2 regions of the Amycolatopsis sp. NPDC058340 genome follow, and region 2 is predicted to be linked to the other one. Evidence: riboswitches for the same ligand, from Rfam matches in the RefSeq annotation. Region 2 holds a riboswitch; the other holds the start of a gene.

Evidence for each region. A riboswitch is a leader RNA that binds a small molecule or an ion and turns the genes downstream of it on or off. The one in region 2 is predicted to bind cobalamin.
Region 1: it holds a riboswitch for cobalamin, as region 2 does, so the genes downstream of both, ACFWIW_RS05850 (prenyltransferase/squalene oxidase repeat-containing protein) here and metE (5-methyltetrahydropteroyltriglutamate--homocysteine S-methyltransferase) in region 2, are expected to answer to the same signal.

What each region holds. Positions count from the first base shown of each region.
Region 1 covers NZ_JBHXIB010000003.1:157,060-164,676, reverse strand. The annotation lists gene ACFWIW_RS05855 (prenyltransferase/squalene oxidase repeat-containing protein) at 1-2,409, opposite strand, end outside; cobalamin riboswitch at 2,499-2,566, opposite strand; cobalamin riboswitch at 2,667-2,809, shown strand; gene ACFWIW_RS05850 (prenyltransferase/squalene oxidase repeat-containing protein) at 2,841-3,848, shown strand; gene ACFWIW_RS05845 (LuxR C-terminal-related transcriptional regulator) at 3,906-6,272, opposite strand; gene ACFWIW_RS05840 (QsdR family transcriptional regulator) at 6,321-6,917, opposite strand; gene ACFWIW_RS05835 (alpha/beta hydrolase family protein) at 7,058-7,617, shown strand, end outside.
Region 2 covers NZ_JBHXIB010000064.1:16,852-24,468, forward strand. The annotation lists gene metE (5-methyltetrahydropteroyltriglutamate--homocysteine S-methyltransferase) at 79-2,352, opposite strand; cobalamin riboswitch at 2,451-2,674, opposite strand; gene ACFWIW_RS37840 (ribonucleotide-diphosphate reductase subunit beta) at 2,930-4,006, opposite strand; gene ACFWIW_RS37845 (ribonucleoside-diphosphate reductase subunit alpha) at 4,076-7,063, opposite strand; gene ACFWIW_RS37850 (acetoacetate decarboxylase family protein) at 7,288-7,617, opposite strand, start outside.

The sequences.
Region 1 (7,617 bases), on a different contig from region 2:
GCGAAGTACGAAGACGAGCGTGATCGCCGCGGCCAGGAACAGCACGGCCAGCCCGGCGAGTCCCCAGACCAGCCAGTCCGGCCGCGCGCCGGACTGGGCCGCGGCCAGCACCTGGGGGCCGGGCGCGGCGGTGTCGGACAGCGGGAGCCGGATCGCGGGCGACAGCGGCGAATCCGCGGCGGTGAGCCAGGATCGGCCCGCGATCCCTTGGGCGGCGGCCGAACTGGTCGGGAAATCGGACTCTCCGCCCGCTCCCTTGGCGAATCCGCCGTCCGCCTGGACGAGCTTGCCCAGCGAGCGCGCGGTGCCGCTCGCGTCGAGACCGGCGGTCTGCCGCGCGGCGGCGACGGCGGCGCTGAGCGCGACGTCCGTTTCGCCGCCTTCGCCGGTCACCAAACCCTCGCCGGTCGGCCGGACGCCGAGCGCGCCCACCGCGGAGACGACCGCCGACACGCGCCGCTCGGTCCAGCCGTCCGGCCGCCTGGCCGGCGGTGCGGCGTCGGTGTGCGGGCGGGCGACCAGCGCGGTGACCGCGGCGGCCGTCGCGGCGAGGTCGCCGGAGCCGCACTCGGCGGTGTCGAGGTGCTTCGGGAAGGTTCCGTCCGCGCACTGGCGGGAAAGGAGCAGTTCGACCGCGGGACCGGGATCCGCGGCGGTGGCGAGCACCGCCCAGGCGTGCCGCTCGACCGTCCGGTCGGCGTCGGCGAACGATCCGGTGTCGGTGAATTCGCCGTCGGCACCGCGCAGTTTCACCAGATCGGCACGCAAAGGCCCGGTGGCGTCCGACTTCGCGAATTCGGCGACGAGCACGAGTTTCGCGAGCGGTTCGGCGTACGACGCCTCACCCTGTTCGTATGGCGCGCCGTGGGCGTAGGCCCGCACGGCCTCCGGCTTGAGCAGGAACCGCGACGCGCGAGCGACCGCGTCCGGCTGCTGGTCCAGCGCCCGCAAGGCCAGCACGACATCGGCCGTGGCGTCGTAGTCGACGTAGGTCTTGCCGTCCTCGGTGACCTCGACGTGGTCGCCGCCGACGAGCCGGTTCGCCAGGTAGGCACCGAGGCGGGCGGCCGGCGTCGTGTCGGCCGGGGTGGTGATCGCCGTCGCCGTCGACACCCGGGCGCCGGTGGACGCCTTGGGCGTGACGACCTTCTTGGGTTTCGGCGTCGTGGGGTTCGGCGTGGGTCGGTGCGGCCGCGCCGTGGGAGCCGGGCTTTCCGGGACGCCCTTCGCGAGCGCGTAGAACCCGACCTGGGACAACCCGAGCGAGGCCTGGGCACTCGCGCGGATCCAGGTGTCGACGCCGCTGATTCCGGAGGAACGCGCGGCCTCGTAGGAAGCCGGGTCGTAGGCGATCGCCCCGAGTTCACCCGCGAGCTTGTTCCCGGAGTCGGCCGCGGCGTTCGCCTGCGCGGATTCGAGGTACCGCACGCCCTTGTCCACCGCCGCGTCCGCGCCGCCGGCGTCGGCGAGCGCTTGGACGATCAGGCCGGTGCTGTTGGTGTTCGGCGCCTCGGTGCCGACACCGCCACCCCAGCCGCCGCCGGGCGTCTGGTTCGCCTTGAGCCAGGAGACGGCCTTGGCGATCGGGGCGTCGAGACCGGCCGCGCCCGCCTTTTTCGCGGCCAGCATCGCCGAGAGGGCGAGGCCGGTGGCGTCGCCGTCGGTCGGGGAAAGGCCGAGCGGTTTGCCCTCGTCGCAGGTCGAGACCTTGCGGCCGTCCGGGGTGACGTGGTCGCCGGTCTCCTTCGTCGGGATGTAGGCGAAGAGGACGCGGAAGTAGCCCTCGGAACATTGCTGGGTCAACAGTTTGTCGATGGCGAGCCGGTCGTTCACGCCCGCGGCGGCGAGGCCGATCACCCCGAGCGCCTGGCCGAACATGTTCGCGTTGTTGCTCACCGCGTCGGCGAGCGCGGGATCCTTGGCGTAATCGCTGATCCGGCCCGTGTCGGGGCCTTTGCGCATGATCGCGCCCTGGGTCTCGGCGACGAGGTCGTGACCGTCGAAACGCCGGGGATCGCGGCCGGAGACCTGGGCGGCGACCAGCGTCTTCGCCACGGCGCCGCCGACGACGATCTTGTCGTACCCGGCACCGGGGGCGAGCCCGTCCCAGGTGAAGTAGTCGGTGGCGTGGCCCTGGTCGTCGAGGAATTTCACGATCGGCTCGGCCCGCGAGCCTTCGCCCGCGGCGTACATCGCGAAGAGCACGTCGAGCATCAGGCCGTGGTCGGGAAGTGAGCCGCCGTTGGGGTTGTCGAGCGTGCCGTCCGGCTTCAGTTTCGCCGCGAGCCAGCGGGAACCCGCCTTCGCCGCGCCCGGATCGTTCGCGGCCGTCGCCGTCCCGGCGAGCGGTGCGGCGATCACGGCGACGCAGACGGCGAAGGCCGTCGCGGCCAGGTACCCGCGGCGCATGACTCCTCCTTGCGGCATGGCGGAGGACAGCGCGGGACGCCGCAGTCACCCCTGTTTATCGCGACAGTGGTTCGTTCACCCGCCCGTTCGGTATCCCGGCTCGCCCTGCGAAAGGGCCCACGGTTGCGCGACAGCGCCGGATTTCGACCGGCTTCCCCGTCACGGGCGGCGGTGTTCTGTTGTCGAGCCAGCCGAGGTTAACACCCGTTCACGTCAGGCAGGTACCGCTGACCAGGTCGGTAGCCAGGATCACATCGGCACCCGGCGGTATCCCGCGTTCGACCGGGGTGAGAGTCTTCTCGCGCGGTCGTGGGGGAAGTCCGGTGAGAGTCCGGCGCTGTCCCGCAACGGTGTGCCTTCCAGGCGAGCCCGGTCACCCACGTCGCGCGATGTCACCGACTCCTGTCGTGGAAATGCGGGAAAGGGTTCTCATGAGACGTTTGGTTTTCGCTGTCGCCTTGTTGTGCGGCATCGGGCTGGTCGCCGCCCCGGCGGCCGCAGCGGCCACCCACCACAAGGCGGACGCCGCCGCGGGCTGGCTCGCCAGGCAGATGACCGACGGGGAACGGTTCGAGGCCGACTTCGGCGGCCAGAAGTTCCCCGACCAGGGCCTGACGATCGACGCGATCTTCGCGTTCGCCGCGGCCGGGGTGTCCGACACGAACGCGGGCAAGGCGATCGACTGGCTGGCGAAACCGGAGGTCACCACCGGCTACGTCGGCGGCGGTGCCGAGGCCTACGCGGGTGCGCACGCCAAGCTGATGCTCGCCGCGCAGATCCGGGGCAAGGACCCGGCGTCGTTCGGCGGCGTCGACCTGAAGGCGGGCCTGCTTTCGCTGCTCACGCCGTCCGGCCGGTTCTCTGACCGGTCCGAGTACGGCGACTACTCCAACGCCCTCTCGCAGTCGCTCGCCCTCCTGGCGCTGGATCGCACGCCCGGCGGCGCTCCCGCGGCGGCCGTGACGTTCCTCGCGGGCACCCAATGCGCGGACGGCGGTTTCCCGCTGAACTTCGGCGAAGCGACGTGCACGAGCGACGTCGACGCGACCGCGACGGTCGTGCAGGCCTTGCGCGCCACCGGCGACGCGGTGAACGCCCGCGAGGGCACTTCGTGGCTCGTCACGAAGCAGCACGCGAACGGCGGTTTCGGCTTCGGCACGAACGCGCCCAACGCCAACAGCACCGGCCTCGCCGCGGAAGCGCTGGCGGGCCACCGCCCCGCCGCCGCGAGCAAGGCGCGGGAATTCCTGCGGTCACTGCAGACCGGCTGCGCCGGCGCCGAGGCCGACCGCGGCGCGATCGCCTACGACGCCACCGGCCTGAACCCGGCGACCGCCCCGCGCGCGACCGCGCAGGCGATCCTCGGCCTGGCCAGGGTTCCGCTGAGCGACCTGCACGGCGGTGGCCGTCCGCAGGCTCCGGTGCTCGCCTGCCCGTGACGTCACCTCGTGAGTGGTAAGGACGGTTCTAACCGTCCTTACCACTCACGAGGCGGTTCACTCGCCGGCGGCGACGCGGCGCGCGAGTTCCACGCGGGACCGCACGCCCAGCGCGGTGAAGATGTTCCGCAGGTGGTGGTCCACCGTGCGGTGGCTGATCACCAGCCGCCGCGCGATCTCCTTGTTCGTCTCCCCCGCCGCCACCAGCCGGGTGATGGCGTCCTGCTGCGGGGTGAGCCCGGCGAGCGACCGGTGCGGCACGTCGACGGTCTCGCCTGCCGCCCGCAGCCCGGCCCTGGCCCGTTCGGCGAACCGGGTCGCGCCGACGTTTTCGAAGCCGCGCAAGGCATCGCGGAACTGATCGCGGGCGTCACGGGTCCGGCGGTGCCGTCGCAGCAGGGTGGCGTACGCGAACCGCGTCCTGGCGAGTTCCATCGCGCCGCCCGCCCGCCGGTGCGCCTCGATGGCCAGCCGGAAACGTCGTTCCGCCACGGCGGGATCCGGCGCCATCAGCGCGTGGCAGCGGTGGCTCAGCGCGAGCCAGCAGGGTTCCGCCCCGGCCAGGGTCCAGCGGTCGAACACCTCCAGTGCGGCACGGGCGCGTTCGGGCCGTCCGGCGTAGACGGCCGCCTCGACGAGTTGCGGAGTGGCCAGCACGCGGATCACCGGCTGGTCGCCGGAAACACCCGAAGCGAGATCCTCCAGCCTGCTGAGCGCGTCGTCTGGCCGGTCCTCGGCCAGGTCCAGGCAGGCGCGCGCCCACGCGGCGACGGCGGCGGGCCTGCCGAGGCCGCGTTCGGCGATGCCCTCGGCCGCTTCGTCCAGTTCCGGCGCGCGGTCACCGAGGAGCGCGGCGGCCAGCCCCAGCAGCGTCAGGTGTTCCATCCGCAGGTTGTGGGGCGCGTGCAGGCCGTCGCGGGACGCCGCCCGCGCGCAGGGGATCCGGTCGAGAGCGATGGCCGAAAGCGAAAGGTAGACCAGCGCCCACGGCAGTTCCGCGTGCCGTTTGCCGAGCCGCGCGCGGCTCACCGCCGCCGCCGCGTACTCGTGCGCCTGTTCCGCGTGCCCGCGGGCGAAGGCCGCTTCGGCGGCCCAGACGGCTCCGGCGACGTCGGTATCCGCCATCCCCTTGGCGACGGCGTCTTCCAGCGGGGCGACGGCGTCGTCGTGCCGTCCGGCGTAAACCGAGGTCAGGCCGCGGAAATGCGCGAAGGCCAGCCCTTCTCCGGCCGGGACCGTCCGCGCCAACGCCCGGTAGCCGCTCAAATCGCCGCCGAGCCTGCGCGCCTCGCCCGCCAGCAGGAGCGCGGCGGCCGGATCGGGCAGCAGTTCCGCCGCCGTGCCGAGTTCGTGGGTGGCGACGGCGGGATCGCCGTCCCGCAGCTCGATCTCCCCGTGCAGCAACGCCACCGCGCCCGGTTCGGCGTCGGCCCTGGACAGCAGCAGCCGCGCCCACCCCGGTCTGCCCGCCTGCCAGGCCGCGTCCGCCGCCGCCAGCAACCGGGCCGACCGCGTGGCCGGATCGGCGGTGAGCGCGGCGGCGCGTTCGAGGTGCCGTGCGGCAGCGGCGTGATCCACCGCGGGTGCCGCGGCGAGCGCGTCCGCGAGCGGTTCGGACGGCGTGGCCGTCGCCATCGCGCGATGCCAGAGCGCGTCCGGCCCCTCCTCGGCGGAGGCCAGCCGCGCGTGCGCCGCCCGGCGATCGGCCGGGGACGCCGCCGCGTACCAAGTCGCCTTCCGCGCGGAAAAGTCCATGCAGGTGCCGAGAAAACGCAGGCGCTCGTCGAGCGTCATCGCCTCGAGCTCGGCCGCGTACCGAGGCAGGCGGTCCCGCAGGATCGGCGAAACCGGCTCCCGCCCGGCCGCCTGCGCTGGTGTCAGCGACGCCGCCAGCGCGACCAGGTCGGCGGGATTCCCGTCGCCCAGTTCGACCAGCTGCGGACGTACCCCGGCGGGCACGCCGCGGTCGCGCAGCACCTGGTCGGCGGCGGACTCGCTCAACGGCGGCAGCTCGACGGAGTCGAACTCGTCCGATCCTGATCGCGACGCGAGCACCATCCCGACCGGCGCGCCCGCCAACCGCCGGGCGGCGAAACCCAGCGCCGCCAAGGACTCCTGATCGACCCAGTGCGCGTCGTCGACCCAGCAGATCGTCGGTGCCGAGACGGCGCCGAGCCGGTCTCGCACTTCCGCGCCGCCGGAGACCGAGGCCCCGAACATCCGCTGCAGGGCGCCGTACGGCAGCCCGCTTTCCGCGCGCAGGCCCCGCACGCCGACGAGCCGGACGCCGAGGGTGGCGCGCAGCGCGGCGAGCAGGGCCGATTTGCCCAGGCCTTCCGTGCCGCGGATCAGCACGGCGCGACCGGCGGGCGAGCGCAGCCCGCCGAAGAGGTCGTCCCTGCCCCGCAACGGGTACACAGGCATCCGTGCCTCCTCGAGATCCCTCTCGATGAAACACCAGGCGCAAGTGTTTCACAAGGTCCTGCTCGGCACCCGTCCTTCCACGAGCGCCCCGAGCAGCGTCGACGCCGCTTCGAGATCGGGGGTCCGGGAGGCGAGGACGTCCGAATACAGGAACGCCTCCCCCAGCCGCACGATGGCGTAACAGAGGCTGTCCAGACTCACCGCGGGTACGAAACCACCCGCGTCGACGTCGCGGCGAAGGAGCTCGACGTGTGCCGCGATCACCCTCGGCTGGACACGGCCGTCCGGATCGGTCAGCAGCCTGATCGCCAGCACCGGCTCGTCGTCGAGAAAGCGCCGGAACCCCGCGCTCGCCGCCAGCACGGACCGGTACTCGCGCATGATCGAAAGACAGCGCAGTTCGCCGGCCGCGTTGCGCACCACGTCGCCCTCTTCGCGCTCCCAGGTGCGCGCGGCGGCCGTCAGGGTGCGCTCGGACAGGTAGTAGAGGGCATCACCGAGCAGGTCTTCCCGGTTTCCGACGCGACGGAACAGGGTGCTGCGCGAGATGCCCAGGTTCTGGGCGAAGGCGGAGGTGTCGACGCGGACGCCGCGATCGATCCACCGGGCCGCCGCGCGGACTATGTCCTCGGCTGAGGGATTCACGATCGCCGATCGTACGGGCGCCCGGCCCGGTGAGGGCGGCCGCGGATCAACACTGGCGATTTCACCGATGCAGGCGCCTCCGCCGGTTTGTCACAGTCCATCACCACGGACTGTGTTCAACGGCGAACGGAGACGGCACCATGCGTAGTACGACCCGGATCCTTTGTGGACTGGCCACCGTCGCGGCACTCACTGTCGCCCCCGCGGCCTACGCCGCCGAGAACCCCTACGAACGAGGACCGGACCCGACGGAAAGCAGCATCGAAGCCTCCCGCGGCTCTTTCGCGGTGTCTCAGACCTCCGTGTCGAGCCTGGCCGTCACCGGCTTCGGCGGCGGAACCATCTACTACCCGACCAGCACCGCGCAGGGCACGTTCGGCGCGGTCGCCATCTCGCCGGGGTTCACCGCGACGCAGTCGAGCATCGCGTGGATGGGCCCGCGGCTGGCGTCGCAGGGCTTCGTGGTGTTCACCATCGACACCAACACCATCTACGACCAGCCCGAGAGCCGCGGTGACCAGCTGCTCGCCGCGCTCGACTACCTGACCCAGCGCAGCACCGTCCGCTCCCGCATCGACACCACCCGGCTCGCGGTGGCGGGGCACTCGATGGGCGGCGGCGGGTCGCTCGAAGCCGCGCAGGACCGGCCGTCGCTGCAGGCGGCGGTGCCGCTCGCGCCGTGGAACACGCAGAAATCGTG
Region 2 (7,617 bases):
TGACAATACCTCGATGGAAGTTCCGTGAGGGCCTCCTTCACTACCTTGAGGGTAGGGAAGGAGGCCCTCACGGCCCGGTCAGCCCAGTTCGGAACGGACCGTGCGGGCGGCCGCGACGAGGTTCCGCAGGGCCGGTTCGACCTCGGCGTAGCCACGGGTCTTCAGGCCGCAGTCCGGGTTGACCCAGATCCGCTCGGCGGGCACGGCGCCGACCGCGGTCCGCAGCAGGCCGCTGACCTCGTCGACGCCGGGGACGCGCGGGGAGTGGATGTCGTAGACGCCCGGCCCGACGCCGCGGCCGAAGCCCGCCGCGCCGAGGTCGGTGACGACCTCCATCTTCGACCGCGCGGCCTCGATGCTGGTGACGTCGGCGTCGAGCGCGTCGATCGCCTTGACCACGTCGCCGAATTCCGAGTAGCACATATGCGTGTGGATCTGCGTCGCGTCGTCGATCCCGGAAGTCGCGAGCCGGAACGACGAAACGGCCCACGCGAAGTACGCCTCGTGCGCCGCGGCGCGGAGGGGGAGCAGTTCCCGCAGCGCCGGCTCGTCCACCTGGATGACGCAGATGCCCGCCTCCTGCAGGTCGTGCACCTCGTCGCGGATGGCCAGTGCCACCTGACGGGCGGTCTCGCCCAGCGGCTGATCGTCGCGGACGAACGACCACGCCAGGATCGTCACCGGTCCGGTCAGCATGCCCTTGACGGGTTTGCCGGTCAGACTCTGCGCGTAGCGCGCCCACTCGACGGTCATCGGCTCGGGACGCGAGACGTCGCCGTACAGGATCGGCGGCCGGACGCAGCGCGAACCGTAGGACTGCACCCAGCCGAAGTCGGTGGCCGCGAACCCGGCCAGCCGCTCGGCGAAGTACTGCACCATGTCGTTGCGCTCGGGTTCGCCGTGCACCAGCACGTCGAGGCCGAGGTCTTCCTGCAGCCGGACGACACGCTCGATCTCCGCCTTCATCGCGGCTTCGTAGCCCGCGTCGTCCAGCGAACCCGCCTTGTGCGCGGCCCGCGCTTTGCGGACTTCGGTGGTCTGCGGGAACGAGCCGATCGTGGTGCTCGGCAAGGACGGCAGCTTCAGCGCCGCCTGCTGAGCCGCCGCGCGCCGGACATAGGGGGAGCGGACGGTGTCCTCCGGCCGCAACGCCTCCAGCCGGGCACGGACCCCGCTGTCGGCCAGGTCGGCCGCCGTCGCGCGATCCGTGGCCGCGGCGCGGGCGGCGGAGAGGTCGACGCCCTCCTCCTTCAGCGCGCGCCCGAGAAGGACGACCTCGTCGACCTTCTGCCTGGCGAAGGCGAGCCAGCCCCTCAGGCGCGAGTGAAGCCCGTCCTCCCGCTCGACGTCGTAGGGCACGTGCAGCAGCGAGCAGGACGTCGACACGCTGACCGATCGCGCGGTGCCCAGCAGGGTCGCCGCCCGGCTGAGCGCGCGGGCCGGATCCGTGCGCCAGACGTTGCGCCCGTCCACGACACCGGCCAGCACCTCCTTGTCCCGCAAGGCGGGTTCGGCGGCGACCGCGTCCACAAAGGACTCATCGGTGACGAGGTCGACCGCGATGGCGTCGATCGGGGAGCGGGCGAGCACGCCGAGCCCGCGTCCGAGCCCGCCGAAGTACCCGGCGACCAGGATCTTCGGCCGCGAGGTCTCCTTCGCGAGCCGATGGTAGGCGCGGATGAGCGCGTTGAGCTCCCGCTCCGTGCGGTCCGCGGCGAAGGCGGGCTCGTCGAACTGGACCCACTCGACGCCTTCGTCGTGCAGACGGCGCAGCAGCTCGACGTAGCCGTCGAGGAGGTTGTCGAGCAGCTCCAGCGGGCGGAAACCTTCCGGGGCGTCTTCAGCCGGCTTCGCGAGCAGCAGGTACGTCACCGGTCCGACCAGCACCGGCCGCGTCTCGACGCCGATCGCACGGGCTTCGCGGTACTCGTCGAGCGGCTTGGTGCCGGTGAGCGAGAACGTCGTGCCCGGGCCGAGTTCGGGGACGATGTAGTGGTAGTTCGTGTCGAACCACTTCGTCATCTCCATCGCCGGCGCGTCCTGCACGCCGCGTGCGGCGGCGAAGTAGGTGTCGAGCGGCGAGAGGCCGAGACTGGTGAAGCGCTCCGGCAGCGCCCCGAACAGCTCGGTGGTGTCGAGTACCTGGTCGTAATGGGAGAACGTGTTGGAGGGGACGGAATCCAGCCCCGCGTCCTTGAGCTCCCGCCAGGTGCGGGTGCGCAGCGCGCGGCCGGTGCCGAGTAGCTCGGCTTCGTCGATCTTGCCCGCCCAATAGCGTTCGAGTGAACGCTTGAGTTCCCTGTCCGGTCCGATCCGGGGATAGCCCAGCACCGTCGTGCCGATTTCGGTCACAGCTCTCTCCTCGCGAGCTTGTCGTCGGAGCCCGGAGCGCGCAGGAGTGACCGCCGTTCGGTCGTGCCCATCCCACGAGGCCCGGACTCACGCACGCCGTCGGCGCGCGTACCACGGGCAGGTCTTCGGACTCGTGGGCGACTCGCTCGTTCCTACCGGCCGTCGCTTCCCGGGGCGCCATGTCCCAGTGCTTTACCGTGTCTCGCACGGTGACGGCTTTCGTTCCCACATACCGCTGCGGGGCAGTCCCGGATTCGCACCGGGTTCCCTGTTACCTCGCCCGGCCTGGAAGACCGGGCGAACCAGTAGCACTTCGGAGCGTACTCAGGGACGCAACGGCCCCGCCGGACATGTGACGAACCGGACGCCACGCGTGACCAGACGGACGACACGCGTGATTGAACGGCGAACTCGCGTGATTGAGGGCGTAACTCGCGTGTCTGGAAACGGAACACGCCGGGCGGAGGCCGCCCGGCGTGTCGTCCGTCTGATCACGTGAGTTCGCCGCTCGATCACGCGAGTTACGTGTCTGATCACGCGAGTTCGCGATTCGATCACGCGAGTTACGCGTTCGGGGTCAGTCCCAGTCGAGGGCGCCGCCCGACTGGTACTCGATGACGCGGGTCTCGAAGAAGTTCTTCTCCTTCTTGAGGTCCATCGCCTCCGACATCCACGGGAACGGGTTCTCGGTCTCGCCGAAGATCGGCGCGAGACCGATCTGCTGGGCCCGCCGGTCGGTGATGAAGTGCATGTACTGCTCGATCAGCTCGGCCGAGAGCCCGAGCATGCCGCGCGGCATGGTGTCGCGGGCGTAGGCGACCTCGAGCTCGCACGCCTCGGTCAGCATGGTGCGGACCTCGGCCTGGAACTCCTCGGTCCACAGGTGCGGGTTCTCGATCTTGATCTGGTTGATGCAGTCGATGCCGAAGTTCAGGTGGATCGACTCGTCGCGCAGGATGTACTGGTACTGCTCGGCGATGCCGACCATCTTGTTCCGGCGGCCGAGCGAGAGGATCTGCGCGAAGCCGGTGTAGAACCACATGCCCTCGAAGATCACGTAGAAGGCGACGAGGTCGCGCAGGAACGCCTGGTCGGCTTCCGGCGTGCCGGTCTCGAAGTCCGGGTTCTCCAGGTTCTGCGTGTACTTGAGCGCCCACGCGTCCTTGTCCGAGATCGACGGGACCTCGCGGTACATGTTGAACAGCTCGCCCTCGACCAGGCCGAGGCTCTCGCAGATGTACTGGAAGGTATGCGTGTGCACGGCCTCCTCGAACGCCTGGCGCAGCAGGTACTGGCGGCATTCGGGGTTGGTGATCTGCCGGTACACCGCGAGCACGATGTTGTTGGCCACCAACGATTCCGCGGTGGCGAAGAAGCCGAGGTTGCGCTTGAGCATGGTCCGCTCGTCCTCGGTGAGGCCGTCGGGCGACTTCCACAGCGCGATGTCGGCCTGCATGGCGACCTCGGTCGGCATCCAGTGGTTGTTGCAGCCGGCGAGGTACTTCTCCCACGCCCAGGTGTACTTCATCGGCAGCAGCTGGTTGACGTCGGCGCGGGCGTTGATCATCCGCTTGTCGTCGACGTTGATGCGGGCGGCGCCGACTTCGATCTCACCGAGGCCGGTGGCGTCGGCGGAAGCGTCAAAGGTGGTCATCAAAGGCTCCAAGAGGGCGTCGTGAGTGGTAAGGACGGTTAGAACCGCCCTTACCACTCACGAGGATGTTTACTGGCAGGCTTCGCAGTCGGGGTCGTCGATCCGGCAGGCGGCACCGTCGGTGGCGACGAAGTCGACGTCCGAGACCTTCGGCATCTCCTTCGGCTCCGGGGCGGTCACCGGGACGGCCGGAACAGCGGCGGCAGGCGACGGCGACACCGCGGCGGAAGTCGACGGGGCGGGCGAAGCGGCGGGAGCCGGAGCGGCGGCGGGCTTCGGCGAAGCGGGTGCGGCGGGGGCCGGGGTGGCCGAGACCGCGTTCAGCTTGCCGTCGGTGCCGCGCAGGGTGCTCTTCTCCACGTGCGTCGCGGACCGCGCCCGCAGGTAGTACGTGGTCTTGAGGCCCTTGTGCCAGGCGTAGCGGTACAGCTCGTCGAGCTTGCGGCCGCTGGGCGCCGCGATGTACAGGTTCAGCGACTGCGCCTGGTCGATCCACTTCTGGCGCCGTGAACCGGCGTCCACCAGCCACTTGGACTCGATCTCGAACGCGGTGGCGTACAGCGCCTTCAGGTCGTCCGGCACGCGGTCGATCTGGCCGAGGCTGCCGTCGAAGTACTTCAGGTCCGACACCATGACCTCGTCCCACAGCCCGCGCTCCTTGAGCGAGCGGACCAGGTGCGGGTTCACCACGGTGAAGTCACCGGACATGTTCGACTTGACGAACAGGTTCTGGAACAGCGGCTCGATCGACTGCCCGACCCCGCAGATGTTGGAGATCGTCGCGGTCGGCGCGATCGCCATCACGTTGGAGTTGCGCATACCGACGGTCTTGACCCGCTCGCGCAGCGGCGCCCAGTCCAAAGTGGACGAGGTGTCGACGTCGAGCGCGTCGCCCTGTCGCGCGTCGATCAGCAGCTGCATCGAGTCGATCGGCAGGATTCCCTTGCTCCACAAGGAACCCTCGAACGTCTGGTACTGGCCGCGCTCCTCCGCGAGGTCGGTCGAGGCGGAGATCGCGTAGTAGCTGATGTGCTCCATGCTGGTGTCCGCGAACTGGACGGCCTCGTCGGAGGACAGCGGGACACCGATCTCGAACAGCGCGTCCTGGAAGCCCATCAGGCCCAGCCCGATCGGGCGGTGGCGCAGGTTGGAGCGGCGCGCCTCCGGGATCGTGTAGAAGTTGATGTCGATCACGTTGTCGAGCATGCGGACGGCCGTGCGCACGGTCTTCTCGAGGCGCTTCGTGTCGAGGCCCTCGGGGGTGACGTGCTTGAGCAGGTTCACCGAGCCGAGGTTGCAGACCGCGACCTCGTCGGTGGTGGTGTTCAGGGTGATCTCGGTGCACAGGTTGGACGAGTGCACGACACCCACGTGCTGCTGCGGCGAACGCAGGTTGCACGGGTCCTTGAAGGTGATCCACGGGTGGCCGGTCTCGAACAGCATGGTCAGCATGCGGCGCCACAGGTCGACCGCGCGGACCTTGCGGAACACCTTCAGCTCGCCACGCTCGGCGGCGGCCTCGTACTCGCGGTAGCGCTCGGCGAACGCGTTGCCGTAGAGGTCGTGCAGGTCCGGGGTCTCGTTCGGCGAGAACAGCGTCCACTGCGCGTCGGCCTCGACACGGCGCAGGAACTCGTCCGGCACCCAGTTCGCGGTGTTCATGTCGTGGGTACGACGACGGTCGTCACCGGTGTTCTTGCGCAGGTCGAGGAATTCCTCGATGTCCACGTGCCAGGTCTCGAGGTACGCGCAGGCCGCGCCCTTGCGCTTGCCGCCCTGGTTCACCGCGACCGCGGTGTCGTTGGCGATCTTGAGGAACGGCACGACACCCTGCGACTGGCCGTTGGTGCCCTTGATGTGCGCGCCGAGGCCGCGGACCGGGGTCCAGTCGTTGCCGAGACCGCCCGAGTACTTCGCCAGCAGCGCGTTGTTCTTGTACGCCTGGAAGATCGAGTCCAGGTCGTCGTCCACGGTGGTCAGGAAGCAGGACGACAGCTGCGGGCGCGTGGTGCCCGAGTTGAACAGCGTCGGCGTGGACGCCATGAAGTGGAACGTCGAGAGCAGTTCGTAGAACTCGATGGCACGAGCTTCACGGTCGTCCTCGCGGATCGCCAGGCCCATCGCGACGCGCATGAAGAACGCCTGCGGCAGCTCGAAACGGACCCCGTCGTGGTGCTGGAAGTACCGGTCGTACAGGGTCTGCAGGCCTAGGAAGCCGAAGTCGAGGTCGCGCTCGGCGCGGATGGCCGCGGTGATCTTGTCCAGGTCGAAGGTCTGGAGCTCGGGGTTGACCAGCTCCAGCTCGATGGCGCGCTTGAGGTAATCCCGGAAGTACTGCGGGTACCGCGCGGTCATCTCGTCCTGGCTGGCCTGCTGCGGCACGCCCGCGAGGTAGCTGAGCGCCTCGCCGCGGAGCTTGTCCGCGAGCAGCCGGGCGCTGACGTAGGAGTAGTTCGGCTCCTGCTCGACGAGCACCCGCGCGGCCATGATCTGGGCGAGGGCGAGTTCGTCGGCGCTGATGCCGTCGTAGAGGTTTCGCTTGGCCTCGGCCAGTACCGGCTCGGCCGAAACGTCTTCGAGGCCGGCGACGGCCTCGCCGACGACGTGCGAGACGCGGGCCCAGTCGAGCGGGCGAAGCGAGCCGTCGGCCGCCTTGACGCTGATGGCGACGTCGGACGACGCGGGCTTCTCGGCTTCACGGGCCTTCGCGCGCTCGTCGCGGTACAGGACGTACGCGCGGGCGACCTTGTGGTGCTCGCCGCGCATCAGCGCGAGCTCGACGATGTCCTGGATCTGCTCGATGTGCAGCGCGGTCTCGGGACCGGCGTGGCGGAGCAGGGTGGTCTCGATCTGCTCGGTCAGTTCCTTGACCAGGTGGTGGATCCGCGACGAGGCGGCCGCGTCACCGCCCTCGACGGCGAGGAAGGCCTTGGTCACGGCGACCGAGATCTTGTTCGCGTCGAAGGGGGACACGCTGCCGTCCCGCCGGATGACTCGCACGGTCGCGGGCGTGGTGTCCGAGGACGAAGGTGGCCGCTGACCGGTTTCCACTGACATGCGTGTCTCCAAAAAAGGGCGCGTTGAAGCACCACAAGGCCTCGCGAGGCCGTGCGCTGCACGTACACAAAGCTGTCCGACCACCGCTCCCGAGCGGTCTCCCCGTCGCTGGGCGGTGCCGGTTCCCAGAGACTACATGTAGGGGTCGGAGGCTGCACGTGCCCCAATGGGTGGCGTGTCGTGGGCTCACCCTGGCGGGTTAGACGATCACGCTGAGCGGCTGGTCAGCCGCCGAAGACGATCTTGAAATCGCGCAGGCAGGCGCTCAGCACGGGCCGCTGACCGGCGAGGAAGCCGAACGGCCCGGACTCGTTGATCCGCCAGTCCGCGGCGGCCGGACGCGGCTGTGCCGTCGCCCGGACGGGGCTCCTTTTGAGACGGCCGTCCAGCATTTGGACGACGTCGAAGGCGGCGGGCATCCGCAGCGGGAGGCTCGGGCGGGGAGTGAAGGCCGCCGTCGCGATCCAGTCTTCGTGGGTGGCCGCCGAGGCGGTGAAGGTCCGCCCGTGGGCGAAGTCGAGTGCGGCGAGATCCTTGGGAATGCCCCAGAGTGC